DNA from 3 places in the Streptomyces johnsoniae genome. Region 3 is predicted to be linked to each of the others. Evidence: riboswitches for the same ligand, from Rfam matches in the RefSeq annotation. Region 3 holds a riboswitch; each other region holds the start of a gene.
What was found. Region 3 has a riboswitch for cyclic di-AMP ahead of RM779_RS32560 (M23 family metallopeptidase). Riboswitches for the same ligand answer to the same signal wherever they lie in the genome.
Positions count from the first base shown of each region.

Region 1: another riboswitch for cyclic di-AMP. It lies ahead of RM779_RS03565 (transglycosylase family protein); the one in region 3 lies ahead of RM779_RS32560 (M23 family metallopeptidase).
Region 2: another riboswitch for cyclic di-AMP. It lies ahead of RM779_RS03380 (M23 family metallopeptidase); the one in region 3 lies ahead of RM779_RS32560 (M23 family metallopeptidase).

Region 1 covers NZ_JAVREV010000002.1:108,944-118,634, reverse strand. The annotation lists gene RM779_RS03600 (N-6 DNA methylase) at 116-1,942, shown strand; gene RM779_RS03595 (hypothetical protein) at 2,029-2,532, shown strand; gene RM779_RS03590 (serine/threonine-protein kinase) at 2,529-3,818, shown strand; tRNA gene RM779_RS03585 (tRNA-Gln) at 3,825-3,896, opposite strand; gene RM779_RS03580 (sensor histidine kinase) at 4,118-5,527, shown strand; gene RM779_RS03575 (cytochrome P450 family protein) at 5,520-6,749, shown strand; gene RM779_RS03570 (transglycosylase family protein) at 6,868-7,875, shown strand; cyclic di-AMP (ydaO/yuaA leader) riboswitch at 8,190-8,343, shown strand; gene RM779_RS03565 (transglycosylase family protein) at 8,347-9,006, shown strand; gene eno (phosphopyruvate hydratase) at 9,229-9,691, shown strand, end outside.
Region 2 covers NZ_JAVREV010000002.1:64,661-74,351, forward strand. The annotation lists gene RM779_RS03350 (iron-containing redox enzyme family protein) at 1-95, shown strand, start outside; gene RM779_RS03355 (CDGSH iron-sulfur domain-containing protein) at 78-257, opposite strand; gene RM779_RS03360 (HemK2/MTQ2 family protein methyltransferase) at 289-945, opposite strand; gene RM779_RS03365 (TetR/AcrR family transcriptional regulator) at 994-1,749, opposite strand; gene RM779_RS03370 (ATP-binding cassette domain-containing protein) at 1,847-2,806, shown strand; gene RM779_RS03375 (ABC transporter permease) at 2,803-3,600, shown strand; gene RM779_RS03380 (M23 family metallopeptidase) at 3,725-4,660, opposite strand; cyclic di-AMP (ydaO/yuaA leader) riboswitch at 4,664-4,852, opposite strand; gene RM779_RS03385 (dipeptidase) at 5,192-6,427, opposite strand; gene purE (5-(carboxyamino)imidazole ribonucleotide mutase) at 6,424-6,948, opposite strand; gene RM779_RS03395 (5-(carboxyamino)imidazole ribonucleotide synthase) at 6,945-8,096, opposite strand; gene RM779_RS03400 (GtrA family protein) at 8,288-8,845, shown strand; gene RM779_RS03405 (ATP-binding protein) at 8,849-9,691, opposite strand, start outside.
Region 3 covers NZ_JAVREV010000030.1:2,993-12,683, reverse strand. The annotation lists gene RM779_RS32575 (DNA cytosine methyltransferase) at 1-94, opposite strand, end outside; gene RM779_RS32570 (XRE family transcriptional regulator) at 1,001-1,753, shown strand; gene RM779_RS32565 (aldo/keto reductase) at 1,819-2,760, opposite strand; gene RM779_RS32560 (M23 family metallopeptidase) at 2,846-3,934, opposite strand; cyclic di-AMP (ydaO/yuaA leader) riboswitch at 3,945-4,115, opposite strand; gene RM779_RS32555 (PP2C family protein-serine/threonine phosphatase) at 4,358-5,461, opposite strand; gene RM779_RS32550 (endonuclease/exonuclease/phosphatase family protein) at 5,705-6,652, shown strand; gene RM779_RS32545 (GNAT family N-acetyltransferase) at 6,673-7,290, shown strand; gene RM779_RS32540 (inositol monophosphatase family protein) at 7,343-8,242, opposite strand; gene RM779_RS32535 (LLM class flavin-dependent oxidoreductase) at 8,740-9,621, shown strand; gene RM779_RS32530 (MFS transporter) at 9,610-9,691, opposite strand, start outside.

The DNA.
Region 1 (9,691 bases), on a different contig from region 3:
ACGCGCACTTCGGTGAGTGCCGTTGTGCTTCCCGTGTATCGGTGTGGACACCGGCACGGGTAGGGTCGGAAGATCGCCACAGCTTGAGGACACCCCGACGAACGGAGGCCGCCACGTGCCCGGGCAGCACAGCGAGGTCACCGCCGCCGGAATCGCCCGTCTCGCCGGGGTCGGCCGCGCCGCCGTCAGCAACTGGCGCAGGCGCTACGACCACTTCCCCCGCCCCATCGGCGGCACTGCGACCAGCCCCACCTTCTCGCTCCCCGAGGTCGAGCAGTGGCTGCGCGAGCAGGGCAAACTCGCCGAAGTGCCGCTGCGGGAGCGGCTCTGGCAGCTGGTCGGCGACGACCCGGCCGGAGCCGCCGCCGCGCTGGCGCGCACCGGCGAGCAGTACCTGGCCCAGAGCGCCGCGACCGAGGGACCCGCGCTCGCCCGCGCCGCGGCGGCCCTCGCGGCCGAGGAGGGCCCCGCCCCCGCGTACGAGTTCCTCCTCGCCCGCCACCTCGACGCAGGCGCCCGCCAGCTCACCCTGACCCCGCCGGAGACCGCCGCCCTGATGGCCGCGCTCGCCGGCCCCGCCGAGTCGGTGCTCGACCCGGCCTGCGGCCCCTGCACCCTGCTGGCCGCCGCGCGCACCGCCGCGGGCGCGCCGCCCGGCGAGCTGTACGGCCAGGAGACCGATCCCGTCCTCGCCCGCCTCGGCAGCCTGCGGCTCGCCCTGCGCGGCACGACCACCGTCCAGGTCCGCGGCGGCGACACGCTCCTCGCGGACGCCTTCCCCGGCCTGGCCGTCGACGCCGTGCTCTGCCACCCCCCGTTCAACGAACGCAACTGGGGCCACGACCAGCTCACCTACGACCCGCGCTGGGAGTACGGCCTGCCCGCCCGCACCGAGTCGGAGCTGGCCTGGGTCCAGCACGCCCTGGCGCGGCTCCGCCCCGGCGGCACCGCCGTCGTGCTCATGCCCCCGGCCGCCGCCTCCCGGCGCACCGGGCGGCGCGTCCGCGCCGCACTGCTGCGCCGCGGCGCGCTGCGCGCCGTCGTCGCGCTGCCCGCGGGGGCCGCGCCCCCGCACAGCCTCGCGCTCCACCTCTGGGTGCTGCGCAGACCCGGCGCCGAGCCGGCCGCCGATCCGCGGCTGCTGGTGGTCGACACGGCGACGGCCCACCGCGCGGCGGGCCGCGCCCCGCTCGACTGGCCGGCGCTGCACCGCACCGTGCTCGACGCCTGGCTCGCGTTCGACCGGGACGGCGACGTCGCGGAACGTCCCGGCATCCACCGCGCCCTGCCCGTGATCGACCTGCTCGACGACGAGGTCGATCTCGCCCCGGGCCGCCACCTGCCGCCGCCCGCGTCCGCCACCGGCGCCGCGGGGCTCGCCGCCGTGCGCGAGGACCTGCGGGACACGCTGCGCCGCACCCACGACCTGGCCCCCGGGCCGGGCCGCGCCGACCCGGCCGAGGGGGCCCACTGGTCCACCGTCACCATCGGCGAACTCGCCCGCACCGGCGCCCTGGAGATCCACCCCCCGCCCGGCGCGCCCGCGCCCGCGGCGGGGGACGTGCTCGTTCCGCTGCTGCTCCAGGGCGCCACGACCCGCGTCATCGGCGCGGAGGAGCCGGCGCCCGCGGCGCCCGACCGGCACACCTGCCTGCTGCGGCCCGATCCGGGGGCGCTGGACCCGTGGTTCCTCGCCGGCTTCCTGCGCGCCACCGCCAACACGCGGCAGGCCGGCAGCTACGCCTCCAGCTCCACCCGCGTCGACGTGCGCCGGCTCAAGGTGCCGCGGCTGCCGCTCGCCGCCCAGCGCCGCTACGGCCGCCGGTTCCGCGACCTCGCCGCGTTCGAGGCGGCCCTCGACCACGCGGCGGACCTCGGCCGCCGGCTGATCCAGGGCACCGTGGACGGCCTGACCGGGGGAACGCTGCCGCCCGGGGACTGAACCGCCGCCGCGCGGCGGGGATATCATCTGCACCCCGACCCGAGGATCGAACGGGCACCGACACGGGCCCGAGGGGGAGTCTGCTGATGTACGGCCCGCCGCCCGTGCGGCCCAGGACCGGCGCCAGGGCCCTCGTCGTGCGCTGGCTTTTCGCCCTCTTCCCCATCGGCTCGCTCGGGCTGCTCGCCTGGGTGCCCTCGCTCCGGTTCGCCGTGCTCCGCGGGCGCGGCACCGACTGGGCGGTCTTCAGCCTCTTCTGCTCGCTCACCGTCGCCGAGGTGGTGCTGATCAGCGCCGTTCCCGACGACGAGAGCAACCTCAGCGCGTTCGCCGGTTTCTACGCGCTCGCCTACCTCGTCGGGGCCACCGTCCACGCCGTGCGCGCCGACCGCTTCCCGCGGCGGGCCGCCGTTCCGCCCGGCCACGTTCCGCCCGGCCACGTTCCGCCGCCGCCCGCGCACCGGCCGGTCGCGCCGCGGCCGCACCCGGGGGCCGTCGCCGCGCCGCGGGCGACGTCCCCGCGCATGCGCCAGGTCGCCTCGGAGCTGGACGAACTGGGCGCGCTGCTGCGCGGGCAGGAGGGCAGGTGACCGGCCGGCTGCTGGCCGGGCGCTACGAGCTGGCCGAGCCGCTGGGCAAGGGCGGCATGGGGGAGGTGTGGTCCGGGCACGACCGTTCCCTCGGCGGGCGCCGCGTCGCGGTGAAGCTCCTGAACGCCGACCGGCTCGCCTCCCTGTCCGGCACCAGCGACCCCGAGGAGCTGCGCCGCCGCTTCCTGCGCGAGGCCCGCGTCACCGCGCGCATCGACCACCCGGGCCTGGTGGCGGTGCACGACGCGGGGCAGGAGGGCGAGGTGCTGTTCCTCGTCATGCAGCTCGTCGACGGCTGCGGACTCGGCGACCACCTCGCCGAGCACGATCCCTACCCGTGGCCGTGGGCCGCGGCCGTGCTGGCCCAGCTCTGCTCGGCGCTCGCCGCCGTGCACACGGTGCGGATCGTTCACCGCGACCTCAAGCCGGGGAACGTCATGATCCGCCCGGACGGCCGGGCCACCGTGCTCGACCTCGGCATCGCCGCCGTGCGCGGCGACGGCGAGGACACCCGCCTGACGCGCACCGGAACGCTGCTCGGCACGCCCGTCTACATGGCGCCGGAGCAGGCCGTGGGGGACGTTCCGGTCGGCCCAGGCGCCGACCTGTACGCGCTGGGCGCCATCGGCTACGAGCTGCTGACCGGCCGGGTGCCGTTCACCGCCCCGAACGCGGCCGGGCTGCTGTACAAGAAGCTGCACGAGGAGCCGGTGCCCGTGGCCCGCCTGCGGCCGGACGCCCCGCCGCAGCTCGCGGCGCTGATCCACCACCTGCTGGCCAGGGCCCCGCAGGACCGCCCCGCCGACGCGCACCAGGTGTTCGCCGTCCTCGCCCCGCTGCTGCCCCCGCCCGCGGGGCACGCGCCGGGCGCGGACGGTGGTGCGGGGGGTGGTGCGGGGGGCGCGCCGCTCGATCCGACCCGCCCGTTCCGCCACCCGATGGCGCCCTGGCCCGCGCCGCGGCCCCGTGAACCGGACCTGTCCACCGCGCTGGAGGAGATCAAGCACCTGCTCGCCCTCGGCCAGTACCCGCAGGTCGCCGGCCTGCTCAGCCGTACGCTGCCGGTCGCGGTGGGCCGGTACGGGGAGGGGTCCGCGGTGGTGCGCAGCCTGCGCAAGCAGTACGCCGCGACGCTGCTCGACATCGGGCGCTACGCGGAGGCGCTGCCCGAGATCCAGCGGCTCGCCCACGAGTTCACGCTGGAGAACGGGCCCCACGACGCGGTGGTGCGGCAACTGCGGGCCGATGAACAGCTGTGCCTGCAACAGCTCGGCCACGCGCCGTGATTCAGGCTCCCCCGCCAGGACTCGAACCTGGACATACGGTACCAAAAACCGCAGTGCTGCCGATTACACCACAGGGGATGGTGAATTGGGCCGGTCGTTCCCATTGATCGGACTGCCCGCCCGACAGGACACACTATGCCAGCACGCCGGGGCCCGGTGCGACGGCATCACCCTGGGCGTCATGGGCACGGCAACGGCCCAAGCGCCGCCGCGGTGGCGGTCCGTGCCCGCCGGAGCCACGGTGCGTGGCCGCTTCCCCGACCGGAAAAGCGGTGGCTTCCGCCCGTAGTCTGGTCGTCATGACAGCTACGGGGGCGGCCACGGCGGAGGGGAGCTTCGAGCTGGGATGGTGGACGCGCCGGCGCAGCGTCGCGCTCGACGGCGCGCTCGCCCTGGCGTCCGCGGCCGAGTGCGCGGTCCACGGGATCGGCTTCGCCGAGCGCACCGGACTGCCCGTCTGGCTCGTGGTGATCTCCGGAGCCATGGCCGGCCTGGTGCTGATCGTCCGGCGCCGCTGGCCGCTGGCCGTGATCCTCGTCTCGGTCGCCGTCCTGCCCGCGAACATGGGCGGCATGCTGGCCCTGGTCGGCCTCTACACCCTCGCCACCACCGAGGCGCCGCGGCGGATCATCGCCGCGCTCGCCTGCATGGAGGGCGGTGGCGTGGTCATCGTGAGCTACCTGCTGCTCGACCAGGACCCCGCCCTGCGGGAACAGGCGCTGCCCGCGTGGTTCCAGCCGCTCGTCTCCGTTCTCTTCGGGGTGGCCGCCGTGCTGCCCCCGGTGCTGCTCGGCATGTACGTGCGGGCCAGACGGCGGCTGGTCGAAACGCTGCGCGACCGCGCCCAGGGGCTGGAAGCCGAACTGTCGCTCCTCGCCGACCGCGCCGAGGAGCGCGCGGAGTGGGCGCGCGAGGAGGAACGGCGGCGCATCGCGCGCGAGATGCACGACGTCGTCGCGCACCGGGTCAGCCTGATGGTGGTTCACGCGGCGGCGCTCCAGGCGGTGGCGGCCAAGGACCCGGACAAGGCCGCGCGCAACGCCACCCTCATCGGTGACATGGGACGGCAGGCGCTGACCGAGCTGCGCACGATGCTGGGCGTGCTGCGCGCCGGGGAGCCGGCGGTGCGGCCGGACGCCTCCGCCCGCCTGGCCGAGATCGCGGGCTCGGCGAAGACGCGGCAGCAGGAGGCGGAGGAGCAGGGCCCTTCGCTGACGGAGCTGGCCGCCCTGGTCGACCAGTCGCGCGCCGCGGGCATGACGGTGGACCTCGCGGTGGAGGGCGAGCCGCGGGGCTACGCGGAGCAGGTGGAGTCGACGGCGTACCGGGTGGTGCAGGAGGCGCTGACCAACGTGCACAAGCACGCGGCCGGTGCGGCGGCGCGGGTACGGCTCGCGTACCGGGAGGGCGAGGTCGCGGTGCTGGTGCAGAACGAGGCGCCACGGGGCGGCGGCGGGGCGAGCCTGCCGAGCGGGGGCAACGGCCTGGTCGGGATGCGGGAGCGGGTGGCGGCGCTCGGCGGCGGCTTCGTGTCGGGCCCGACGGACGCGGGCGGCTTCCGGGTCTCCGCGGTGATCCCGGACCGGGCGGCGGCCGACGGGGCGGCTGCGGACGGGACGGCGGCGGACCGGGCGGCCCGGGACAGGGCGGCCCGGGACAGGGCGGTGCCGGGCGGAACGGTCCCGGAGCAGCGGTCCGCCCATGGATGAGGCCGCCCCCGGACTGTTCGGCACCGCGTTCACGGCCGATCCGTACCCGGCGTACGCGTGGCTGCGCACCAACGCGCCGGTGCACAAGACGGTGCTGCCCAGCGGGGTGTCGGCCTGGCTCGTGACGCGGTACGCCGACGCGCGGCGGGCGCTGGCCGATCCGCGGCTGAGCAAGGACCCGCGGCGGCACCGGGCGGCGGAGCACGCCTCGGGCCGGGTGGGCATCCCGGGTGAGCGCCGCGCCAATGTGATGACGCACCTGCTGAACATCGACCCGCCCGACCACACGCGGCTGCGGCGGCTGGTGTCCCAGGCGTTCACCCCGCGGCGGGTCGCCGCGTTCGAGCCGCGGGTGCGGGAGCTGGCGGACCGACTGGTGGACGGCTTCGCGGAACGGGGCAGCGCCGATCTGATCGACGAGTTCGCGTTCCCGCTGCCGATCTACGCGATCTGCGACATGCTCGGCGTTCCCGCGGAGGACCAGGACGACTTCCGGCACTGGGCCGGGATGATGCTGCACACCGCGGGAAAGCGCGGCGGGGTGGGGCGCGCGGTGAAGCGGATGCGCGCTTATCTGGGGGAGTTGATCCACCGCAAGCGCGAGGATCTGGGCGACGACCTGATCTCGGGCCTGATCCGGGCCTCCGACGACGGCGAGCAGCTGTCGGAGGAGGAGGCCGCGGCGATGGCGTTCATCCTGCTGTTCGCGGGCTTCGAGACGACGGTCAACCTCATCGGCAACGGCATGCTGTCCCTGCTGCGCAACCCGGCGGAGCTGGCGCGGCTGCGCGGGGCGGTCGCGGCGGGCGACGAGGCGCTGCTCGCGTCCGCGGCCGAGGAACTGCTGCGGTTCGACGGGCCGGTGGAGTTGGCGACGTGGCGTTTCGCGACCGAGCCGCTGACGCTCGGCGGGGAGCGGGTGGCCACGGGCGATCCGGTGCTCGTGGTGCTGGCGGCGGCGGACCGGGACCCGGAGCGGTTCGCGGCACCGGACACGCTGGACCTCGGGCGGGCGGACAACCCGCATCTGGGATACGGGCACGGCATTCACTACTGTCTGGGCGCGCCGCTGGCGCGGGCCGAGGCGCGGACGGCGCTCGCCACGCTGCTCGGCCGCCTGCCCGATATCCGACTGGCCGCGGACCCGGGGGAGTTGCGGTGGCGCGGTGGCCTCATCATGCGCGGCCTGCGTGCACTGCCCGTGGAGTTCGGCCCTCGGTGATGACGCGGAGTCAGCGGTGTGATCTGCGTGTGATCTGCATGGGATCGGCTTGTGATCGTGTGGACGGAGGGCTAGGTTCCCCTCAACCGCATCACTGTTCGCATGGGAGGCCCATCAGATGCGCTCCGGGACTGGTCGTCATCGTCGTCCGCGACAGGCTCCGGCCTTCATCGTCGCCGCGGGCGTTACGGGCGCGGGAATAGCCCTGCCGCTGCTGAGCGCGGGGTCGGCGCAGGCCGTGGGGGACGAGACGTGGGACAGGGCGGCCGAGTGCGAGAGCGGCGGGCTGTGGAGTGCCAACACGGGGAACGGGTACTTCGGCGGGCTCCAGCTGACCCTCGGCATGTGGGAGCAGTACGGCGGACTCGAGCTCGCGCCGCGGCCCGATCTGGCCAGCCGCGTCCAGCAGATCAGCGTGGCCGAACGGATACTCGCGGACCAGGGCAAGGACGCCTTCCCGGCCTGCGGCGTGCTCTCCGGCCTGTGGCAGGAGTACCGCGAGGAGGCCGACGAGGTGGATCGCGCCGAGGAGGCCGAGGAGGCGCAGGCCGAGGAGGAGATCGGCGGGCCCGAGGAGTCGGCGGCGCGCGAGGGGACGCCGGAGGAGGACGGGGCCGGCGAGGAGGCGTCCGAGGCGTCCGAGGCGCCCGAGGCGCCCGAGGCGCCCGAGGAGCCGTCGGCCGGCACGGGGGAGGAGAGACCGGGGGACGCCCCCTCCGGGGACGCGGACGCGGGGGCCGAGGACGTTCCCGAACGGCCTCAGGAGGAACTGCCCGCGCAGCCGCCCGAGGAGGTGCCGGACGAGCGGCCGGCCGAGGACCGCGCCGGCGGGGAGCGCGCCGGCGAGGACCGTTCGGCCGAGGGCGGCGCGGACGATGCGCGCGGTGGCCGGCACCGCGGCGATCCGGACCCCGAGGAGGCGGGGCGCCTGGGGGAGTCGGGGGGCGGCCGGCATGCGGAACGCCATGAGGTCCGGCGGGGGGACACGCTGTCCGCCATCGCGGTGGAGTACGGGGTGCCCGGCGGCTGGCCGGTCCTCTACGCCGCGAACGAAACGGTCATTGGTGATGATCCGGACTACATACTCCCTGGTCAGGAGCTGGACTTGACCATTACGGGTCGTTAGCGCCCGGTTCGCGCGTGCTATTTCACGGATGGTCAAATGTGACCATCATCTCCCCGTTCAGTCGGAGTGTCCGACTCGCCCGCCCTGTCCGGGCCGTCGTTGACCTGCGCAGATGTGGCCCCCCGCGCGTCAAGCCCCGCCACGCCGACGATCTTCTTCGTTCTTGAATCGTTAGCTGGCGTGTGTTTAGTGTCCCTCCGCCTGGCTCCGAGCCGGGCACCCGGGCCGCAACGCCGAATCCTGCCGCCGGCCGGGGGACCACCATCGCGCACCACCGCAGGCAGGAGCGGGGGACCCAGGCCACGGCCCGGCCCTCACGACGAGGACCGGACCGCGGATGCCGCGAAGGACCCATACGGGCCCGAGCGGCTTGGGGTGAAGCCCCGAGTACCGCAAGGCACTCGGGGCCGGGCAACTCACCTGACCCGAACCCGACAGCTCACCTCGCAGGCGTCGGTGAGAAGGAACGTCATGCTGTTCACGGGCAAGGGCCGTCACCGCCGTCCGTCCAAATCGACCAGGATCGCCACCGCCGCCACCGTCACCGGCGCCGCGGTCGCCATCCCGCTCCTCAGCGCCACCGGCGCCAACGCCGCCTCGGTCGACACCTGGGACGCCGTCGCCCAGTGCGAGTCCGGCGGCGACTGGTCCATCAACACCGGCAACGGCTACTTCGGCGGCCTTCAGTTCTCCCAGTCCAGCTGGGAGGCGGCCGGCGGCACCCAGTACGCGCCGAGCGCCGACCAGGCCACCAAGGACCAGCAGATCGCCGCCGCCGAGGAGTTGCTGAGCATCCAGGGCCCGGGTGCCTGGCCCGTCTGCGGCGCGCAGGCCGGCCTGTCCGGCGGCGGCCCGGCCGCCGACGTGGACACCGGTGGCGAAGCGGCCCCGGCGCCCGAGCAGGAGCAGGAGCAGCCGCAGGCCGTTCCGCAGTCCGCCCCCGACGAGGCCCGCGAGGAGGAGGCGCCCGCCCCCGCCACGGGCGAGCAGTACACCGTGGAGTCCGGCGACACGCTCTCCCGCATCGCCGACGACCACGGCCGCGGCTGGCAGCAGCTGTACGCCGACAACGAGGCCGTCATCGGCGACGACCCCGACCTGATCATCCCCGGCCAGCAGCTCACCGTCTGACCCGGCCTCATCCCGGTGCGGCCGGGGCCACCTGGCCGCACCGGATTTTCTTCACCTTGTAAACAAAAAGATGAGACGCCCCCCGGCCCGCTCTGAACTGCGCCTTTGACGTGGCCGGAGCGGCCGGCGGCGGGCGGGAGGACGGTGCGGCTCCCGAAGGCGGTTAGGCTCAGAGGGCTGAAGACGCCTACGGAAGAACCACTCGGACCAAAGGAGAACCTCGTGCCGTCCATCGACGTCGTCGTAGCCCGCGAGATCCTCGACTCGCGAGGCAATCCCACGGTCGAGGTCGAGGTCGGCCTCGACGACGGCAGCACCGGCCGCGCCGCGGTCCCCTCCGGCGCCTCCACCGGTGCCTTCGAGGCCCTGGAGCTGCGCGACGGGAACCAGAGCCGCTACCTCGGCAAGGGCGTGGAGAAGGCCGTGCTCGCGGTCATCGAGCAGATCGGCCCCGAGCTGGTCGGCTACGACGCCACCGAGCAGCGCCTGATCGACCAGGCCATGTTCGACCTGGACGCCACCGCCGACAAGTCCTCGCTGGGCGCCAACGCGATCCTGGGCGTCTCCCTCGCCGTCGCGCACGCCGCCTCCGAGTCCCGCGACCTGCCGCTGTTCCGTTACCTCGGCGGACCCAACGCGCACCTGCTGCCGGTGCCCATGATGAACATTCTGAACGGCGGCGCCC
Region 2 (9,691 bases), on a different contig from region 3:
GTATCGGCGCCACCGGGTGGCTGGAGGACCGGCTCGGCGACCGGTTGCTGGGGGCGTGGGAGGCTGGGCGTTCCGCGCTACGCACGCCCCTGTGAGCGTTTGCCGCGGCGGCGGTGGCTGGTGTCGCAGAACGGGAAGCGGCGGCTGCGGCGGCAGGTGCACAGGGCGACCACCGGGCGGTCGGAGCGGATGACCGTGCCGTCCTCGGCGACGAACTCCACGGGTCCTTCGATCAGCAGGGGCCCGCCGGGCTCCATGGAGACCCGCCGGGCCTCGGCCGGTCCCTGCTCAGGCGATGCGTTCGGCGCGGACAACGGCCAGCTCCTCCGTGGTGTCGTCGGGCCCGAGCAGGCCCTGGTCGCGCAGCCAGTCGGCGCGCGCGGACATGACCGGGCCGAACGGGACCGGCCGCCGGTCGGTCACCTCGGCGTCGAGGCCGCCGGCGCGCAGCAGGGCGACCGTTCGGTCGGGGTCGCACAGCGCCGAGTGCACGGTCAGCGCGACGCCGCCGGGCCGCAGCAGTGGCGGCAGTTGGGCGCAGATGCGGTCGAGGAGCGCGCGGCCGTCGCGGCCCGCGTCCCAGGCGCGGGCCGGGCCGCGGCGCGGGAGGTAGGCGTGGGGTGAGACGACGTACGGCGGGTTGGCCAGCACCAGGTCGAACGTCTGGCCGTGCACGGGCCCGAACAGGTCGCCGTGGCGAACGCGGACGGGCAGTCCGGCGAGCAGCGCGTTCAGTTTGGTGGTGAGCACCGCGCGGCGCGAGGTGTCGACGGCCGTGACGCTCGCCGCGCCCCTGCGGGCGGCGGCGAGGGCCAGGGCACCGGTGCCGGTGCCGACGTCGAGGACGCGGGCGCCGACGGGGGCGGGTTCACGCAGCAGCGCCTCGCGCAGCAGGGACGTGTCGTCCTGCGGCGCGTACACGCCGGGAGGTCTCAGCAGCCACATCGGCCCCGAGTACCCGCCGGGCCACTTCCGAACCGGCGCCGGTCGGGCTCAGGCGCCGCCGTTCCTGGTTTGGATGAGGCTGTCGATGCCGTCGAGGACGAAGGTGATCCCGTACAGGAAGTCCTCGTCCGCGGTCGCCGCTTCGGCGCTGAAGACGCCGGTGGCCGCGACCCGGGAGACGGTGGGGAAGCGTGCGGGGTCGGCGCGCGCGGTGAGCGTTCTGCCGTAGACCTCCCCCCACTCCTCATAGCTGAAGCCGGTGTGCGGGACGGCGCGGGTCATGGAGAGCTGCCGCTGCACGTCGTGGAGCACGAAGCTGGCGAGGAGCATCAGCATGCCGGCCATGTCCTCGTCGCGCAGGCCGGTGCCGTCGAGGGCGGAGAGGACGGCCTCCATCCAGGTCAGGTTGTTCGGCCCCATGGGCGGGCCGCTGAGCGGGATGTCCGCCATCCAGGGCCGTTCCAGCAGCATCGCGCGGGAGTCGACGGCATAGGCGGTCAGCCGGCCGCGCCAGTCGTCCGGCCAGGCGTCGGTATCCGGCATCCCCGTCGCCATCTCGAACATCAGGTCGAGGAGATCTTCCTTGCCGGGGACGTAGCGGTAGAGGGACATGGTGGTGACGCCGAGCCTTTCGGCGATCTTGCGCATCGAGACGCCGCCGATCCCTTCGGCGTCGGCGATCTCGATGGCCGTGGCGACGATCCGGTCCACGGTCAGCGAGCCGCGCGGCCCGCGGGTGCCGGGCTCCCCGGTGCGCCAGAGCAAGTCGATCGTGCGCTCGATATCACGCGACCCCGTGCCCATCGTTCTCCTTCGGTCGGCGATTGACCGCATCCTAAAACTGTGTATGGTGTACACCCAAGTCTACGACGTACACAGTTTACGGGGGTGGAGAGCGAAGATGGCAGATCACGCGATAGTGGCCGAGAGCCTGCTGAAGCGATACGGGGACAAAAAGGCGCTGAACGGCTTCGACCTGGCCGTGCGCACCGGCACGGTGCACGGGGTGCTCGGGCCGAACGGGGCCGGCAAGACGACGGCCGTGCGGGCGCTGTGCACACTGCTGCGCTTCGACGCGGGCCGCGCCGAGATCTGCGGCGTCGACGTCGCCGGGCAGCCCGCCAGGGTGCGGGAGCGGATCGGGCTGACCGGCCAGTACGCGGCCGTCGACGAGCAGCTCAGCGGCCGGCAGAACCTGGTGATGTTCGGCCGGCTCCTCAAGCTGCGGCCGGCCGCGGCCAAGCGGCGGGCGGACGAGCTGCTGGCGCAGTTCGGCCTCACCGAGGCGGCCGGGCGGAACGCGGGGCAGTACTCGGGCGGCATGCGCCGCCGCCTCGACCTCGCGGCCAGCATGGTGATCGTTCCGCAGGTGCTGTTCCTCGACGAGCCGACCACCGGGCTCGACCCGCGCAGCCGCAACCAGGTGTGGGACGCGGTGCGTTCCCTCGTCGCGGACGGGACGACGGTCCTGCTCACCACCCAGTACCTGGAGGAGGCCGACCAGCTCGCGGGCCGCATCTCGGTGGTGGACACGGGCCGGGTGGTCGCCGAGGGCACGGCGGACGAGCTGAAGGCGAAGATCGGCGGGGACCGGGTGGAGGTCGTCGTCCGGCACGCCGACGAGCTGGCGGCCGTGGCGGACATCGTCGGCCGCGTCTGCCACAGCGTTCCCGAGACCGACCGGGACGTGCGGCGGGTCGGCGCGCAGGTCGCCGACCGGGTCGCGGCACTGACCGGAGTCGTCAGGGCACTGCACGAGGCGGGCATCGCCGTCGAGGACATCGGCACCAGGCGGCCCACGCTGGACGAGGCGTTCCTCCAGCTCACCGGGCACCGGGCGAACGAGGAGGCGACGGCATGAGACGACTGCGCCTCGCGGCGGCCGACGGCTGGATCATGACCCGGCGCAATATGGCGCATCTGGTGCGCACGCCGGAGGAGATGGTCCTCTACTTCTCGCTGCCGATCATGTTCGTCCTCGTCTTCGGCTACGTCTTCGGCAGCGGCATGGCCGTGCCGGGCGGCGGTGACTACCGGGAGTTCCTGCTGCCGGGCGTCTTCGCGATGACGATGCTCTACGGAATGGGCGCCACCGGAACGGCCGTCGCCGTGGACGCGGGCCGCGGCGTGGTGGACCGTTTCCGTTCGATGCCGGTGGCCCGTTCCGCGCTGCTGGTCGGGCGGAGCACCGCCGACCTGATGCGGGCCGCGCTGGAGATGAGCGTGCTGGTGGTCTGCGGCCTGCTCGTCGGCTGGGAATGGCACCGCGGCATCGGCCGGGCGCTGCTCGCGGTGGCGCTGGTGCTCGCGCTGCGCGTCGCCATCACGTGGATCGGGATCTACCTCGGGCTCGTGGTGCCCAACCCGGACACGGTCGGCACGATCGTCTTCCCGCTGGCGTTCCCGCTGACCGCGGTGTCGAACGTGTTCACCTCGCCGGAGCTGATGCCGGGCTGGCTGGGGACGCTCGCCGAGTGGAACCCGCTGTCCGCGACGGTGGCGGCGATCCGTGAGCTGTTCGGCAACCCCGGCCTGCCCGGCACGGGGTCGTGGGCGACGGAGAACGCGATGCTGCTGGCCATCGCGTGGCCCGTGGTGCTGACCGCGGTGTTCGCGCCGCTGGCGATCCGCAGCTACCAGCGGCTGAGCCGCTGACGCGGCGCCGCGACGGCCCGGACGCGACAGGGCCCCGCCGCGGGGGCGGGGCCCTGTCGTCGCCTTCCGGCGCGGATCACCGGCGCGGATCACCGGCGCGGATCACCGGCGCGGATCAGATGGATCAGACGGTGACGCCGTTGGCCCTCAGGTAGGACAGCGGGTCGATGTCCGAGCCGTAGTCCGGGCCGGTGCGCACCTCGAAGTGCAGGTGCGGGCCGGTGCTGTTGCCCGTCGAGCCGGACAGGCCGATCTGGTCGCCGCCCGCGACGGTCTGACCGACGCCGACGCTCAGGGACGACAGGTGGGCGTACTGCGTGTAGTGGCCGTCGTCGTGGCGTATGACGACCTCGTTGCCGTAGGCGCCGCCGGAGCCGGCGGTCACCACCTCGCCGGAGGCCACGGCCTTGATGGGAGTGCCGGTGCCGACCGAGAAGTCGACGCCGGTGTGGTAGCCGGAGGACCAGGACGAGCCGGTGGCGCGGTAGGCGGTGCTCGGCGACGCGTCGACCGGGGCGTGGAAGTCACCGGACGGCTCGGGGGCGGGCTCCGGCTCCGGCGCGGGCTCGGGCTGGGGCTCGGGCTCCGGCGCGGGCTCGGGCTCCGGCGCGGGCTCCGGCTCCTCGGCGGCCTGGGGAGCGGCCTGGGGAGCGGCCTGGGGAGCGGCCTGCGGCGCGGCGCCGCCGGTCGCTTCGAGCGACAGTTCCTGACCGGGCTTGATCAGGTCCGGGTCGTCGCCGATGACGTCCTGGTTGCCGTTGTACAGCGCTTCCCAGCCGCCGTCGACATCCTCGTCGGTGGCGATCCGGAAGAGCGTGTCGCCCTTGGCGACGGTGTAGGTCCCGGCCGGTTCGGCCGCCGGGGCCTGCGCGGATTCCGCGGCCGGAGCGCTCGCGGGAGCGGTTGCCGGAGCGGTTGCCGGAACGCTCGCCGGAGCGGCGTTCGCGGCGCCGGCCGCGACCAGCGGCAGGGCCACGCCCGCGCCACCGGCGGTGAGCATCAGGGAGATGCGGGAAATGCGCCGTACCCGCTGACGGCGGTGACGTCCGCGTGCGGACATAGGTGTGCTCCTCTCCATCGCCTGCGAGGTGAGCTGTCGGGTTCGGGCCGGAGATGCCCGGCCACCGTCGAATACGGTCACGGCGGACCGCGTTCGGCGGTGACTTAACCCCGAGCCGGTGCGCGGAATACACGCTCCGGCGGAAAGTGGTTCCCCCGCTCCTGTCACACGGAAGTGCTGCGTTTCCACCACCGGTGACAGGATTCGGCGTCCGGCGCGGAACGCCGCGGATGCGGCGCGGGGAGCACCGTAAGCCGAAGAATTCGGGCGAGACAAGAAAGTGCGGGCACGCACCCCATGATCGGAAATACCGCCCCCCGCCTCACATGCACATTCCGCGAGCACGCATCAACGGAGAGCAATGGGCGCGTTCCGGACCGTTCACTCAAGTTTCCGACGAGTAAACCGACTTGGCGGAATCGCGGAACGGACCCCATGCGGCGCACCCGCCCCCGGCGGGGCGCCGAGTGAACTCGGTCACGACACCGGGGGGCGACGCCAGAATCAGACGGGAAGTCACGAATGTCCAAATCACCGGCGCGAGCCGGTGCTCCGGGGGACGAACGGGGAGTCCAGCTGCTCGATGGTGGCGAGGGACGGACCGCGGTGGGCGGACAGGTCCCGGGCGACGGCCTCGGCATCGCCGAGCACGCGCACCGCGTTGTGCCAGGTCAGCTTGGCGACATCGGCCGGCGACCAGCGCCGGGCCAGCAGTTCGGCGATCAGCCGTGGGTAGCCCGCGACGCTCTCCAGACCGTCCGGCATGAAGGCCGTGCCGTCGTAGTCGCCGCCGATGCCGATGTGGTCGATACCGGCCACCTCGCGCATGTGGTCCAGGTGGTCGGCAATGTCCGCGACAGTGGCCCGCGGGCGCGGGTGCTCGGCCTCGAACGCCCGGTGCACGGCCATCGCCCGCTCGGACATGTCCAGCCGGTGCAGCCCGTGCGCCTCCATGTTCACGGCCGCGCGCGCGGCCCACTCCATCGCGGCGGGCAGCACGAAGTTGGGCACGAACGTGACCATCGCGACCCCGCCGTTCGCGGGCAGTGCGGCGAGCACGTCGTCCGGAATGTTCCGCGGGTGGTCGCAGACGGCGCGCGCGGAGGAGTGCGAGAACAGCACGGGCGCCGCGGTGACGCGCAGCGCGTCGCGCATCGTCGCGGGCGCGACGTGGGAGAGGTCGACGAGCATCCCGATCCGGTTCATCTCCCGGACGACCTCTTCGCCGAACGCGCTCAGCCCGTCGTGCCGCGGCTCGTCCGTGGCCGAATCGGCCCAGTCGATGGTGTCGTTGTGGGTGAGTGTCATATAACGGACGCCGAGCCGGTGGAACGCGCGGAGCGTGCCGAGCGAATTATTGATGGAGTGGCCGCCCTCCGCCCCCATCAGCGACGCGATCCGGCCCTCCGCCCTGGCCGCCGCCATATCGTCCGCGGTCAGCGCGCGCCGCAGATGCGCCGGATAACGGTCGATGAGCGCCGCGACGACGTCGACCTGCTCCAGGCAGGCGCTGACGGCGCTGTCGCCGATGAGGTCCGTGCGCACGTACACCGACCAGAACTGCGCGCCGACGCCCCCGGCGCGCAGCCGCGGCAGGTCCGTGTGCAGGTGGGCGCTCTGGTCGGCGGCGATGTCGCGGCGGCCCAGGTCGTAGCGGACCTGCTCGCGCAGGGCCCACGGCAGGTCGTTGTGCCCGTCCACGACGGGGTGTTCGGCCAGCAGCTCCGATGCCAGGCTCAGCAGGTCCTCGTGTCCGGCGGCGCTCATGCGGTGCCAGGCCCGGCCACGGTGGCGCGCAGCCGCCGGCCCTTTTCCCTGGCCTGGTCCCGCAGGCCGCGCTGGTAGTCGAGCATGCGCGCGAGCAGCGCCTCGTCGTGCGCGGCGAGGGTGCGGACGGCGAGGAGCCCGGCGTTCTTCGCCCCGGCGACCGAGACGGTCGCGACGGGCACTCCGGCGGGCATCTGCACGATGGAGAGCAGCGAGTCCATGCCGTCCAGGTGCGCGAGCGGCACCGGAACGCCGATCACCGGCAGCGGCGTCAGCGCGGCGAGCATGCCGGGCAGGTGCGCGGCGCCGCCCGCGCCCGCGATGATCGCCTTGAGGCCGCGGCCCGCCGCCTCTTCGCCGTAGGTCACCATCTCGTGCGGCATGCGGTGCGCGGACACGACGTCCACCTCGTAGGGCACGGCGAACTCGTCAAGCGCCTCCGCCGCGGCCCGCATCACCGGCCAGTCGGAGTCCGAGCCCATCACGATGCCGACGCGCGGCGACGGCGGGGAGCTGCTCATTCGTCGATGATCCCTCGCAGGTAGTCGGCGGCGTGGCGGGCGCGTTCGCGGACGTCGGCCAGGTCGTCGCCGTAGGTGGTGACGTGGCCGACCTTGCGGCCCGGCTTCACGTCCTTGCCGTACATGTGGATCTTCAGCTGCGGGTCGCGCGCCATGCAGTGCAGGAACGCCGGGTACATGTCGGGGAAGTCGCCGCCGAGCACGTTGGCCATGACGGTCCAGGGCGCGCGCGGGCGGGGGTCGCCGAGCGGCAGGTCGAGCACGGCCCTGACGTGGTTGGCGAACTGCGAGGTGACCGCGCCGTCCTGCGTCCAGTGTCCCGAGTTGTGCGGGCGCATGGCCAGCTCGTTGACCAGGACCCGGCCGTCGGCCGTCTCGAACAGCTCCACGGCGAGGTGCCCGGTCACCTCCAGTTCGCGGGCGACGGTCAGCGCCATCTCCTGCGCCGCCACGGCCGTCGCCGCGGGCAGGCCGGGCGCCGGGGCGATCACGGTGTCGCAGACGCCGCCGACCTGCACGGACTCCACCACCGGGTAGGCGACAGCCTGCCCGTGCGGGGAACGGACGACGTTGGCGGCCAGCTCGCGGACGAAGTCGACCTTCTCCTCGGCCAGCACGGGCACCCCGGCCAGGAAGGGCTCGGTGACGCGGTCGGCGTCCGCGGCGGAGGCGACGATCCACACGCCCTTGCCGTCGTAGCCGCCGCGCACGGTCTTGAGTACGACGGGGAAACCGCCCGCCTCGGTCTCCGCGAAGCGCCGCACGTCGGCCGGGTCCTCGACGATCCGGTGGCGCGGGCAGGGCACGCCGAGCCGGGTGAGGCGGGCGCGCATGACGCCCTTGTCCTGGGCGTGCACGAGCGCGGCGGGCCCCGGCCTGACCGGGATGCCCTCGGCTTCCAGAACCCGCAGATGCTCGGTCGGCACGTGTTCGTGATCGAACGTGATCACGTCGCAGCCCTTCGCGAACGCACGCAGCGTGTCCAGATCGCGGTGGTCGCCGACGACCACATCGCCGGCGACGAGCGCCGCGGAGTCCTGCGGCGACGCGCTGAGCAGCTTGAACCTGATGCCGAGCGGGATGCCCGCCTCATGGGTCATACGGGCGAGCTGACCGCCCCCGACCATGCCGACCACGGGAAATGTCACGCACCCAGCGTAGCCGCCGCCCCTCGCCGCCCTCCGGCCACCCGGAACCGTTCCGCCGCGAACCGCGTCCCACCGGGAACCGGAGCGGCCCCGCGCGCACGGACCGGAGGGGTCTCGCACGGGAGCGGAGGGGAAGGGGTGTGCACATCGGCGGGAAGGCCCGCACAGACCGGCTGGTTAGCATGGCGGGCATGAAGGACCGCCGCACGCTGCGCGACCGCCTGCGCGGCATGGCCCGGGAGGCCGCGAAGTTCGGCACCGTGGGCGCCTTCGGCTTCCTGGTGAACGTCGCCGTGTTCAACGCGTGCAGCCAGGCCGCCGGCCTGGCGCCCATCCGTTCCGGCATCATCGCCACCTCCGCCGCCATCTGCACCAACTACCTCGGCAACCGGTACTGGACCTACCGGCACCGGGACAAGACCGGCCGCAGCCGCGAAGCGGGGCTTTTCCTGCTGTTCTCCTGCGTGGGCATGGTGATCGAGAACGGGGTGCTGGCGCTGTCGCACTACGGCTTCGGCTTCACCTCGCCGCTGGCCGACAATCTCGCGAAGAACGTGATCGGGCTCGGCATCGGCTCGCTGTTCCGCTTCTGGTCCTACCGCACCTGGGTCTTCCGCCGCCCCGAGACGGACGCGGACGCGAACGCGGAGGCGAACGCGGAGGCGAACGCGGACGCGGCGGAACGGGACCCCGCGCCGGAGCCCGCCGCGGCCGGGCGGCCCCGGCCCGCGGAGCCCGGCGGGCGCTGACGGTCAGGAGGCGTCCGACGCCTGCTCCGCCTCCCTGCTGAGGAACAGTGCGAAGACCGGCGGCCGCTGCTGGAGCAGTTCGAGGCGCCCGCCGTCCGCCTCCGCCAGATCGCGGGCGACGGCCAGGCCGAGCCCGGTCGAGTTCCGCCCGCTCACCGTGCGTTCGAAGACGCGGGCCCCCAGCTCGGTCGCCACGCCGGGGCCGTCGTCCGTCACCTCGACGACGACCTGGTTGCCGGTGGTCCTGGTGCGCAGCGCGACGGTGCCCGCGCCGTGCATCAGCGAGTTCTCCACGAGGCAGGCAAGCACCTGCGAGACCGCGCCCGGGGTGCCGACGGCGCGCAGCCCCGGCTTGCCGGAGTGCACGATGGGGCGCCCCGCGCTGCGGTAGGCGGGCCGCCACTCCTCGACCTGCTGCACCACGACCTCGTCGAGGTCGAAGCCCACCGCCGAGCCGAGGCGCGGATCACGGGAGTTGGTCAGCAGCCGCTGAACGACGTCGGTGAGCCGCTCCACCTGCGCGAGTCCGATGGCCGCCTCCTCCTTGACCGTGTCCCTGTCCTCGGTGGCCATGATCTCCTCCAGCCGCATGGACAGCGCGGTCAGCGGCGTGCGCAGCTGGTGGGAGGCGTCCGCGGCGAGGCGCCGTTCCGCGGTCAGCATGCGGGCGATCCGTTCCGCGCTGGCGTCCAGCACGTCCGCGACCCGGTCCAGCTCGGCGACGCCGTACCGCCGGTGGCGGGGGCGCGGATCGCCGGAGCCGAGCCGTTCCGCGGTCTCGGCCAGGTCGGTCAGCGGCGCCGCGACGCGGCGGGCCTGCCGCACCGCGAGCAGCGCGGCGGCGAC
Region 3 (9,691 bases):
GGTGCCGGAAGCCGGCCTGGTGCAGGCCGACAGCCTGACCGCCCGCACCAGCACAAATTTCCACGGACGTGAACTGACGTTCCGCCTCGGCCACGTAACCTCCCTCACGGTCCGCTCGGCCTTCGAGCGCTTCAACGGCTGCTGAGGGTGAGAGGCACGTCGGCAACACCCTGTTCCGACCACCGAGTATGCCTCAGCGCCACCTCAGTCACACGCCTGTCCACCCGGACGGCAAGACACCCTGGTCCCAGAGTCCCACGGCCTGGAACAACCGGACGCTCCGCGGCGCACCGTGCCTGCGTCAATCTCCACAGCGACAAGTACACCGATCACTGGGTTGCCTCCTGGTGACACCAGCAGTCACACGCCTGATAGATCACTGCCAGCCCGCGGGGCGACATCGGGGCTTCCGCCTTCGTGCAGGCTTCATGGGTGCCCATGTGGCAGTCGGGGCTGCGGTAACTCTCGATCGGCCGCGGCTGTTCGCTGGTCGCGGCGGCCAGTGCGTCGTGCAGCCGCGCCACGTCAGTGAAGCAGGTGCCGCGGGGCGAAACGAGCCACCGGGGCCACGGACCGGCGGTCCACGAAGCAGGCGGCACCCACACCCTGCGGCCTGAACCGAGCACACGCACCCCCGCCAGGCGCCAGCCGCGAGCCGCGCCCGGGGCTACGAACCAGTACGTGACACCAGCCGCTTGGTCCCCGACGGCGGCACCCGAGTACCGCCCGAGTCGAGCGAGAGCCCGATCCCCGTCGGCGGCCACTACGCGGACACTGTCGAACCACACACCACTCGGGAGTTCGCGGAGACCTACCCGCTCCGAGGGCACCCAGCAGGGCAGGTCGGCAGGTTCTCTGGACGGCATCGAGCTACCTCCTCGCACGGATCAGATCACTTGATGCCCGAGCGTGCCGCGCCCTTTCCGGCAGCTCCACGCCATTCGTCTGCCATAACCGGCAGTGCCTGCCTATCGTTTGCAGTGTCAGTTATGGCGAAGGAGTGTCCTTGAACGAGGCACTGAGAAGGGCTATCTCAGCGGCGAGCCTGACTCCGCACCAACTGGCGCGGGCTTGCCAGGTCGAGGATCGAACGGTTGACCGGTGGCTGCATGAGGGGCGCGTACCTCGCCCCGGGACACGCGCCGCCGTTGCCGAACGACTCAGAGTGGAGGAATCCGTGCTGTGGCCCGCTGCCGCCAAGGCGGTCATAAAGACGGGGCCGGACCGCGAGGTCGTCTCCGTCTATCCTTACCGCTCGGCTTGCCCCTCCTCGGTGTGGCGGAGTCTCATCGCCGACGCCCGGGAGCAGCTGACGTTCGCCGGGTACACCAATTACTTCCTCTGGCTGGATCACCCCAACCTCGCCTCTGCGCTGCGGAAAAAGGCCGGGGCCGGGACGAGGGTGCGGTTCCTGCTGGGGGAGCCCGGTTCGGATGTCGCCAGGCGCCGCGAAGCGGTGGAGAAGACCGCGCTGACCGTGTCGACGCGCATCCGCATCACTCTGGAGCACCTCGCGCGCCTCACGGATGTCGACGGTCTTGAAGCCCGGTACAGCGAGGCGGAGCAGCACATCTCCCTCTCCGTCTTCCGCTTCGACGACCAGATGCTCGTGACCCCGCACCTGGCGCGTCTCGTTGGCCATGACTCCCCTCTGCTGCATCTGCGACGCCTCCAGGACGACGGGATGTTCGACCGCTTCGCCGCGCATGTCGAGACGCTGTGGGCGGAAGGGCGTCCGGTGGAGAGGAGCTGACCAGCCCCGCGATACCGCTTGGAGGTGCGGTGCTGGCGGCGTTCGCCCGGGGTGTCGGGGCGCTTTCAGGCGGATGCCGTGGTGAGCAGTTCCAGTTCGGTGTTCGTCAGGGTCAGGTCGGCGGTGGCGAGGAGGGGTGGGAGCTGGTCCGTGGTGCGGGCGCTGGCGATGGGGGCGGCGACCGTGGGGCGTGTGGCGAGCCAGGCGAGTGCCACGGTGGCGTGGGCGGCGGAACGGTTGGCCGCGATCTCGTCGAGTGCCGCCAGGACGCGGCGGCCCCGTTCCGTCTCCAGATGCTGAACGGCCCCCGCGGTGCGCGGCCCCGCCGGGGCGGCGCCGGGGCGGTACTTGCCGGTCAGGAAGCCCGCGGCCAGCGCGTAGTAGGGCAGTGCGGCCAGGCCGTACTCGGTGGCGAGGGCGGCCCGTTCGCCTTCGTAGGTGTCGCGCGAGACCAGGTTGTAGTGCGGCTGAATGGCGACGTAGCGGGCGGTGTTCTCGCGGACGGAGAACTCCAGGGAGGCGCGCAGGCGGGCCGGGCTGATGTTGGAGACGCCGATTTCGCGGACCTTGCCCGCCCGCACCAGCTCGTCGAGCGCGGTGAGGATCTCGTCCACCGGCACGGTTTCGTCGTCGAAGTGCGTGTAGTAGAGATCGATGTGGTCGGTGCCGAGGCGGCGCAGCGACTCCTCCGCGGCGCGCAGAATCGTCGCGGCGGACAGGCCCATCGCGTCGGGGTGGCGGCCCACCTTCGTGGCGATGACCACGGAGTCGCGGTTGCGGCGGCTCGCCAGCCAGCGGCCGATGACGGTTTCCGACTCGCCACCGCGGTGTCCCTCGACCCAGGCCGAGTACGAGTCGGCGGTGTCGACGAAATTGCCGCCGGCGGCGGCGTAGGCGTCGAGTACGGCGAACGAGTCGGTTTCGTCGGCGGTCCAGCCGAAGACGTTGCCGCCCAGGCAGAGCGGCGCGACCTGGAGGGAGCCGATGGCGTGGCGGGTGTGAGTCATGCCGCCAGCGTAGACCGGCGGCCCTGGCGTCGGGGGAGTCGCCAGGGCCGCCGGGGTCTTGATGGGCCTTCGGGAAGGCTCGGCGTCAGATCGAGAGGCCCTTGCCGCGCAGCCAGGGCAGCGGGTCGATGGCGGTCTCGCCGTCGGGCAGGACCTCCAGGTGCAGGTGCGGGCCCGAGGAGTTGCCGGTGGAGCCGACGCGGCCGACGGACTCGCCGGTGACGACTTCCTGCCCGGCGGAGACGCTCATCGAGGACAGGTGGCAGTACCAGATCTCGGTGCCGTCCTCCAGCTCGACGATCACGCGGTAGCCGTAGGAGCCGGCCCAGGCGGCTTCCTGAACGACGCCGGTGTGGACGTTCTTGACCGGGGTACCCGTGCTCGCGGAGAAGTCCGTGCCGGTGTGCGTGGACTGCCACATCGCGCCGCTCTGGCCGAACTGTGACGATATGCGGTAGTCGGAGAGCGGCAGGGTGTAGCTGGCACGCAGTTGGCGGAGACGCTCCTCCTCCTCGCGCTGCCGGCGCTCCTCCGCTTCCTGGCGGCGCCGTTCCTCCTCCGCGGCGCGCTCGGCCTCGGCGGCCTCCGCGGCCTGCTCGGCGGCGCCGGCCTCGGCGGCCTGGACGGCGGCCGTCCTGGCCTGCGCGTCGGCGCCGGCCTCGGCCTGATCGGCCTGCTGGAGGATGCGGGCGCGCAGCGCCTCGCCCGCGTCGGTGTGCCCGGCCTCGCCCTCGTCGCCGGTGATGCCGGCGCTGGTGAACGGCGTGGCGGGGGTGGTCTCTTCCGCGCCGGGACCGCCGAGCAGGCTGCCCAGGACGGGAATGGTGCCGACCTTGTCGGCTGCGGCGTCCATGCCGGGCACGGTGGCCGCGCCGTCCTCGTTGGCCGTGGCCATGCCGCCCGCGCCGACCGCGGCGATGACGCCCACGCCGAGCACGGCCCGGCTGCGGGCGATGGTGCCGCCGCGCTGGCGGGCAACCCGGTGCCTGCCGCGAACCGGGCGAACGGTGTCCTCGCCGGGGTTCCACTCGCCGTAGGAGTCGGTGCCTGCGCCCTTCGGCCCGAAGTAGGCCGGGTACGGGCCGGGCGAGCCGGGCACGCCCTGCGGGCCGTACGTGTCCTGGTGCGTGTCCTCGAGGGTGCCCTCGAAGGAGGCATGCCGGTTCGACGCCACGGAGGCGCTCTCCTTTCCTTCCTCTCGCCTACCGGGTTAGCTGACGGGTTCGGAGCAGGAAGGTCTCCTACGAGTGGCCGGCCGCGGGTGGCCGCCGGCTTCCCGATTCACCCCAAGTGGTGGTTCCCCGGTTCCTTAGGTGCAGTTGTTTCCCACACGCCGGATTCGGCGACGGAGCGCGGTGCCATCTCTTGCGACGGCGGTGACGGCCGCGCTGCGTTATCGAACGTTAATAGACGCCCCCGCCAGATTCCAAGTGGCTACGGGAAATAAACGGCCGCCCCGACCAGGACCTAAACCCTTCAAATCCTGCAAATCGGGCATAATTTCGCACCACAGAGCCGCACATCACATCTGACGGTACGTCAATTGTTATGCACAGCGCCGCCCCTCGCTCACCCACGGTGACTTGGACGGGCCGGGTCATGCCGAGTCGTGCCGGGGCAGGTGGGTCACGGCGAGCAGCGCCATGTCGTCGTTCAGCGCGCCGCCGGTGTGGGTCACGACCCCGTCGACGAGCAGGTCGAGGAGCGCGGCCGGGTCCGTGAGCGTCTGGCCGTCGAGCCCGGCGACCGGGTCGTAGAAGGTGCCGGCGGCGTTCCTGGCCTCGCTGACGCCGTCCGTGTAGAGCAGGAGGCGGCTGCCCGCGGGGAATCGGGCGGTGCGCGTCCGTTCGGGCGCCGGGGCGAGACTGCCGAGGCCAAGCGGCAGCGCGGGTTCGGTCGTCAGGTAGTGGGCGCAGCCGCCGGGGCCCATCACCACCGGCGGCGGATGCCCGCGGTTGACGAGGCGGACCCGCAGCGGCGGCTCGGGCGGCACCTCCACCAGAACGGCCGTCGCGAAGCCCTCGACCGGGTCGAGCGTGCGGCGGGCGCGCTGCTCGCGCACCAGCGCGGTCTCCAGCCGTTCGCACACCGCGGCCAGCCGCGGCTCGCACTCGGCGGCCTCGCGGAACGCGCCGAGCAGCACCGCAACGGCCTCGGTCGCCGCGAGCCCCTTGCCGCGCACGTCGCCCACCAGCATCCGCACGCCGTACGGCGTCTCGCGGACGGCGTACAGATCGCCGCCGATCAGGGTGTCCCGCTGCGCCGCCCGGTACCGCGCCGCCACCCGCAGCGCGCCGACGCGCGCCGGCGGCTCGGGCACGACGGCCCGCTGCACCGCCTCGGCCACGCCGCGGGCCGTGGCGACCCGCTGGTCCCTGCGGGCGACGATGCGGTTGATCGCGACGGCGAGGAACGAGATCAGCGCGACCGTCACGACCTTGATCGCGGTCTCGCCGAGACCCGGCTCCGGCCGCAAGTGCATCTGGGCCGCCACGGTGCCCGTGGCCAGCACGCCGTAGGCGGTCGTGGCCCACAGGCGCAGCACGGGCGCGGCCAGCAGCGGCGCGGCGACGTAGAACGGCGTCAGCGTCACGTGCGGCGGGCTCGCGAGGTCAAGGAACGTTCCGACGGCGATGAGCACCGCGGGCAGCCAGGCCAGTACCCGTGCCCTGGCCCACCACGGCGGTACTGATGTCTGCACCGTCCCAATCTCCCGCCACCCGGCCCGGGCGGCGAGTCGATCTTGGGCTGAACGGACCGGCGCCGCGCGGAACGCCCGCCCGGCGTCGCACTTCCGTTCGACACCCGCCCGGCCGACGGGTCGAGGTGGGAATTCGGCTGCTGTTCGGCGCCAGGACGCGTGGGCCTCACCGGTGGCCGGAACAGTCGCGTCGGATCGCGGCCCCGGAGCGCTGCGACAGCGGAACCACAGGTGAGGAGCATCATGAGGGGTGTGTCACGACGAGGGGTTCTCGGTGCGGCGGGCGCGGCGGGCGCGGCTGGCGTGTCCGGCCTCCTGGCCGCCAACGACGCGGTCGCCCAGGACGCGGTCGCCCAGAACGCGCGCGGCGAGCGGCCGCTGATCGGTGAGGCGCGCGGCGACCGGCTGCACGTCATGGCGTTCAACATCCGCATGGACGCGAACGCCGCGCCCGGGACCCCGGACTCCTGGGCTGACCGCAGGCCGGTGCTCGCCCGGTTCCTGCGGCTGGAGCGGCCGACGGTGTTCGGCGTGCAGGAGGCGCTGTACCACCAGGCGAAGCAGGTCGGCGGGGACCTGCCCGAGCACTACGACTGGATCGGCCTCGGCCGCGAGGGCGGCGGCCGGGGCGAGTTCGTGGCCATCTACTACGACACCCGCCGCCTCGAACCGCTCGACTACGACCACTTCTGGCTCTCCGACACACCGAACGTGATCGGTTCCGCCTCATGGGGCAACACGGTGATCCGGATGACGACCTGGGTGCGCTTCCGCGACCGCCGCACGGGTGCCGAGTTCACGCACGTCAACACCCACTTCGACCACCGGTCGGAACCGTCGAGGCAGCGGAGCGCCGCGCTCATCCGCGACCGCATCGCCGGTTTCGACCCGGCGCTGCCCGTTCTCCTGACCGGCGACTTCAACACGCCCGCCGGGGACTCCGAGTCCTACCGCATCCTCACCGCCGACGGCGCCCTCTCCGACACCTGGCTCACCGGCGACCGCCTGACGCCCGCCTGGGGCACGTTCCCCAACTACCAGGACCCGGTGGAGGGCGGTCAGCGCATCGACTGGGTGCTGGCTAACCGGCACGTCGAGGTCCGGGCGGCGGCCATCAACACCTACCGGCACCGCGGCCGTTACCCCTCCGACCACGCCCCGGTACAAGCCCTCGTACGGCTGCGCGCGTGACGGGGCACTAGTCTTCGCCGATGCCGACGAACCCAGCCGACCGGGACCGGAACGCGCCGGCCGACGCCACCGGCGCACCCGCCGGAACGGCGCGCCTGCGGCTGCGCCGCCTCACTCCGGCGGACGCCGACGCCCTGGCCGCGCTGCACGGGGACCCCGCCGTCATGCGCCACATCGACGACGGCCGCCCGGTGCCGCCCGATGTCGTCGCCCGGGAGACGCTGCCCGCGCTGCTGCGCGAGTACCGCGAACTGCCGGTGGGCCACGGCTGCTTCGCGGCCGAGGAACGGGCGGGCGGTGCGTTCGTCGGCTGGTTCGCGCTGCGCCCCGCGGCGACGCGGGGCCTTGCGGGCGGCGGAACGGAGCTGGGTTACCGGCTGCGGCCCGCCGCCTGGGGGCGCGGATATGCCACCGAGGGCGCGCGGGCGATGGTCGCGCACGCCTTCGCGGAACTGGGCGCCGACCGCCTCGTCGCGACGACGATGACCGTGAACACCGGCTCGCGGCGCGTGCTGGAGAAGGCCGGCCTCGTGCTGGTGCGGACCTTCTTCGAGGACTGGCCCGAATACATCGAGGGCGCGGAACACGGGGACGTCGAGTACGCCCTGACCCGCGCCGAGTGGGCCGCCCGCCCCTGAACGCCCCCCGGCCGGGGACGGCCGGGGGGCGGGCGGGGGGTCAGGCCGGGGGTCAGGCCGGCGCGGCGGGCGGGGCGGCGAACGGGGCGGCGAACGGGGCGGCGAACGGGGCGAGCAGGCCGGTCAGCTCGGCGTGCAGGGCCGGGCCCGCGGCGGCGACCCCGTTGCCGAGCGGGGTCACGACCGCGCCCGCCTCCGCCGCGATCAGGGCGCCGGCCGCCCAGTCCCAGCGGCCCAGCTCGTCCTCGTAGTAGGCATCGCACCGCCCCGCCGCCACCCAGCACAGGTCGAGCGCGGCGCTGCCCCCGCAGCGCAGGTCCCGCACCCGCGGCAGCAGCGCCGCCGCGGCGGCGCCCTGGCGGGCGCGCGCGCCGGAGGAGTAGGCGAACCCGGTGGCGACGAGCGCGGAAGCCGGGTCGACCGGGTCGTTCACCCACAGCGGGCGGCCGTTCAGACAGGCCCCCTGCCCCAGGGCGGCGGTGAACGTCTCGCCGCGCGCCGGGTCGTGCACGACGCCCGCGACGGCGTGCCAGCTCTCGCCGGAGCGCTGTTCACAGGCCACGCTGACGGCCGTGTGCGGAATGCCGTACAGGTAGTTGACGGTGCCGTCCAGCGGGTCGATCACCCAGCGGAAACCCGAGGACCCGGCACGGTCGGTGCCCTCCTCGCCCAGGAATCCGTCCTCGGGCCGCTCCGTGCTCAGCAGCCCCACCACCGCGGCCTCGCCCGCCCGGTCGGCGTCGCTGACCGGGTCGGTCGCGGTCGACTTGAACGCGATGCCGGTGGCGTGGCCGGCCCGGTGGACCAGCTCGACGCCGCCCGCGCGGGCGGCGGCCACGGCCAGGTCGAGCAGCGCGGCCAGCTCGGCGTGCCCCGGCGGGTCGGGTATGCGGGGCGCTCGTGGCGCCCGGGATCTCGGAGGGACGGGCGGTGTCCGTCGTGACTCGGTCATGCGGCAGTTCCCCTTCCTGGCGGCCGAGGCGGTCGGGCTCGGCCGGCAACGCCTCTCGGTATACCCGATCGGACCGATCGCACCGGCCCGTTCGGCGTGGACGCCGCGGGAAATGCCGGCGGACGGAGCCGGCCGTTCCGGCAACCAGGGGACGACAACCTGCTGAACGCGGCCGGGAATTCCCTCGGCTGCGGAAGGAAAAAGCCGACGGACCGAACGGCGCGGACCGCGTGACGCCGGCACCCGCGCGCGGGCGCGATGCCGCTGGCCCGCATACCGAACGGACGCCACCGGAAGCCTGCTGACCTGCCGGAACGCCCTCGGCACCGGCCGGATGCACTTGAGCCGTTTCCCAAGAAAAGGTAAATCGCTAAATGGCCGGGCGCTTGTGCGCATCGTCACACCGGTTTTCCTGTCTTTCCGTGCGTGCCGTGCGCGGGTCCGGGTAAGCCCCCGCCGCGGGAAAGACCCGTTTCGGAAAACCTGGGGTGAAAGGCATGACCGTGCAGGGAACGGCGGGGAAGCGCGTCGGCGTGATGTTCGACCGGGACCAACGGCCGGAAGACCTCGCCGCCTTCGCCGCGGGCGCGGAGGCGGCGGGCGCCGAGGACTTGTGGCTGGTGGAGGACCTGGGCTGGGCGGGCGCCATATCCTCGGCCGCGCTCGCCCTGGCCGCCACCGAACGGCTGCGCGTCGGCATCGGCATCGCGCCGGCCCCGCTGCGCAACCCGGCGCTGCTCGCCATGGAACTGGCGGCGCTCTCCCGCGTGTTCCCCGGGCGGCTGATCGCCGGGGTCGGCCACGGCGTGGCCGACTGGATGTCCCGCGTGGGCGCGGCGACGCCCGAGCGGCTGTCGCTGCTCGGCGAGACGATCACCGCCGTGCGGACCCTGCTGGCCGGGGAGACCGCGCACATCGACGGCCGCGCGGTGCGCATCGACGGCGTGCGCCTGGTGCACGCCCCGGCGCAGCCGCCGCCGGTCGTCGCGGGCGTGGTGCGCCCGCGCTCGCTCGCGCTGTCCGGGCGCGTCGCGGACGGCACGGTGCTGTCCGAAGGCCACGGCCCGGCCGCGGTCCGCGCCGCGCTCGGGCACATAGCCCCCGACCGCCCGCACGAACTCGTCGTGCTCACCCACCTGTCCCTCACCGACCCGCTGCACGACATCGCGGGGGAGACGGCGCACTGGCTCGGCATCCCGCCGGAGGACGTGTTCCTCGCGACCGGCGGTCCCGCGGCCGCGGCGTCCCGGGTCCACGCGCTGTGGGAGGCCGGGGCCACCACCGCGGTCCTGCGCCCGGTCGGCGCCGACCCGCTGGGCCAGCTCGGGGAAACCCTGGCCGCGCTCGGCCGCCGCCCCGGCGGGCCGTCATCGGGGTGACCCGCCCGGACCGGCGCGCAACGAGGCGCCGACGGCGGCGACCAGCCGCCACACGGCGTCGATGACGAAG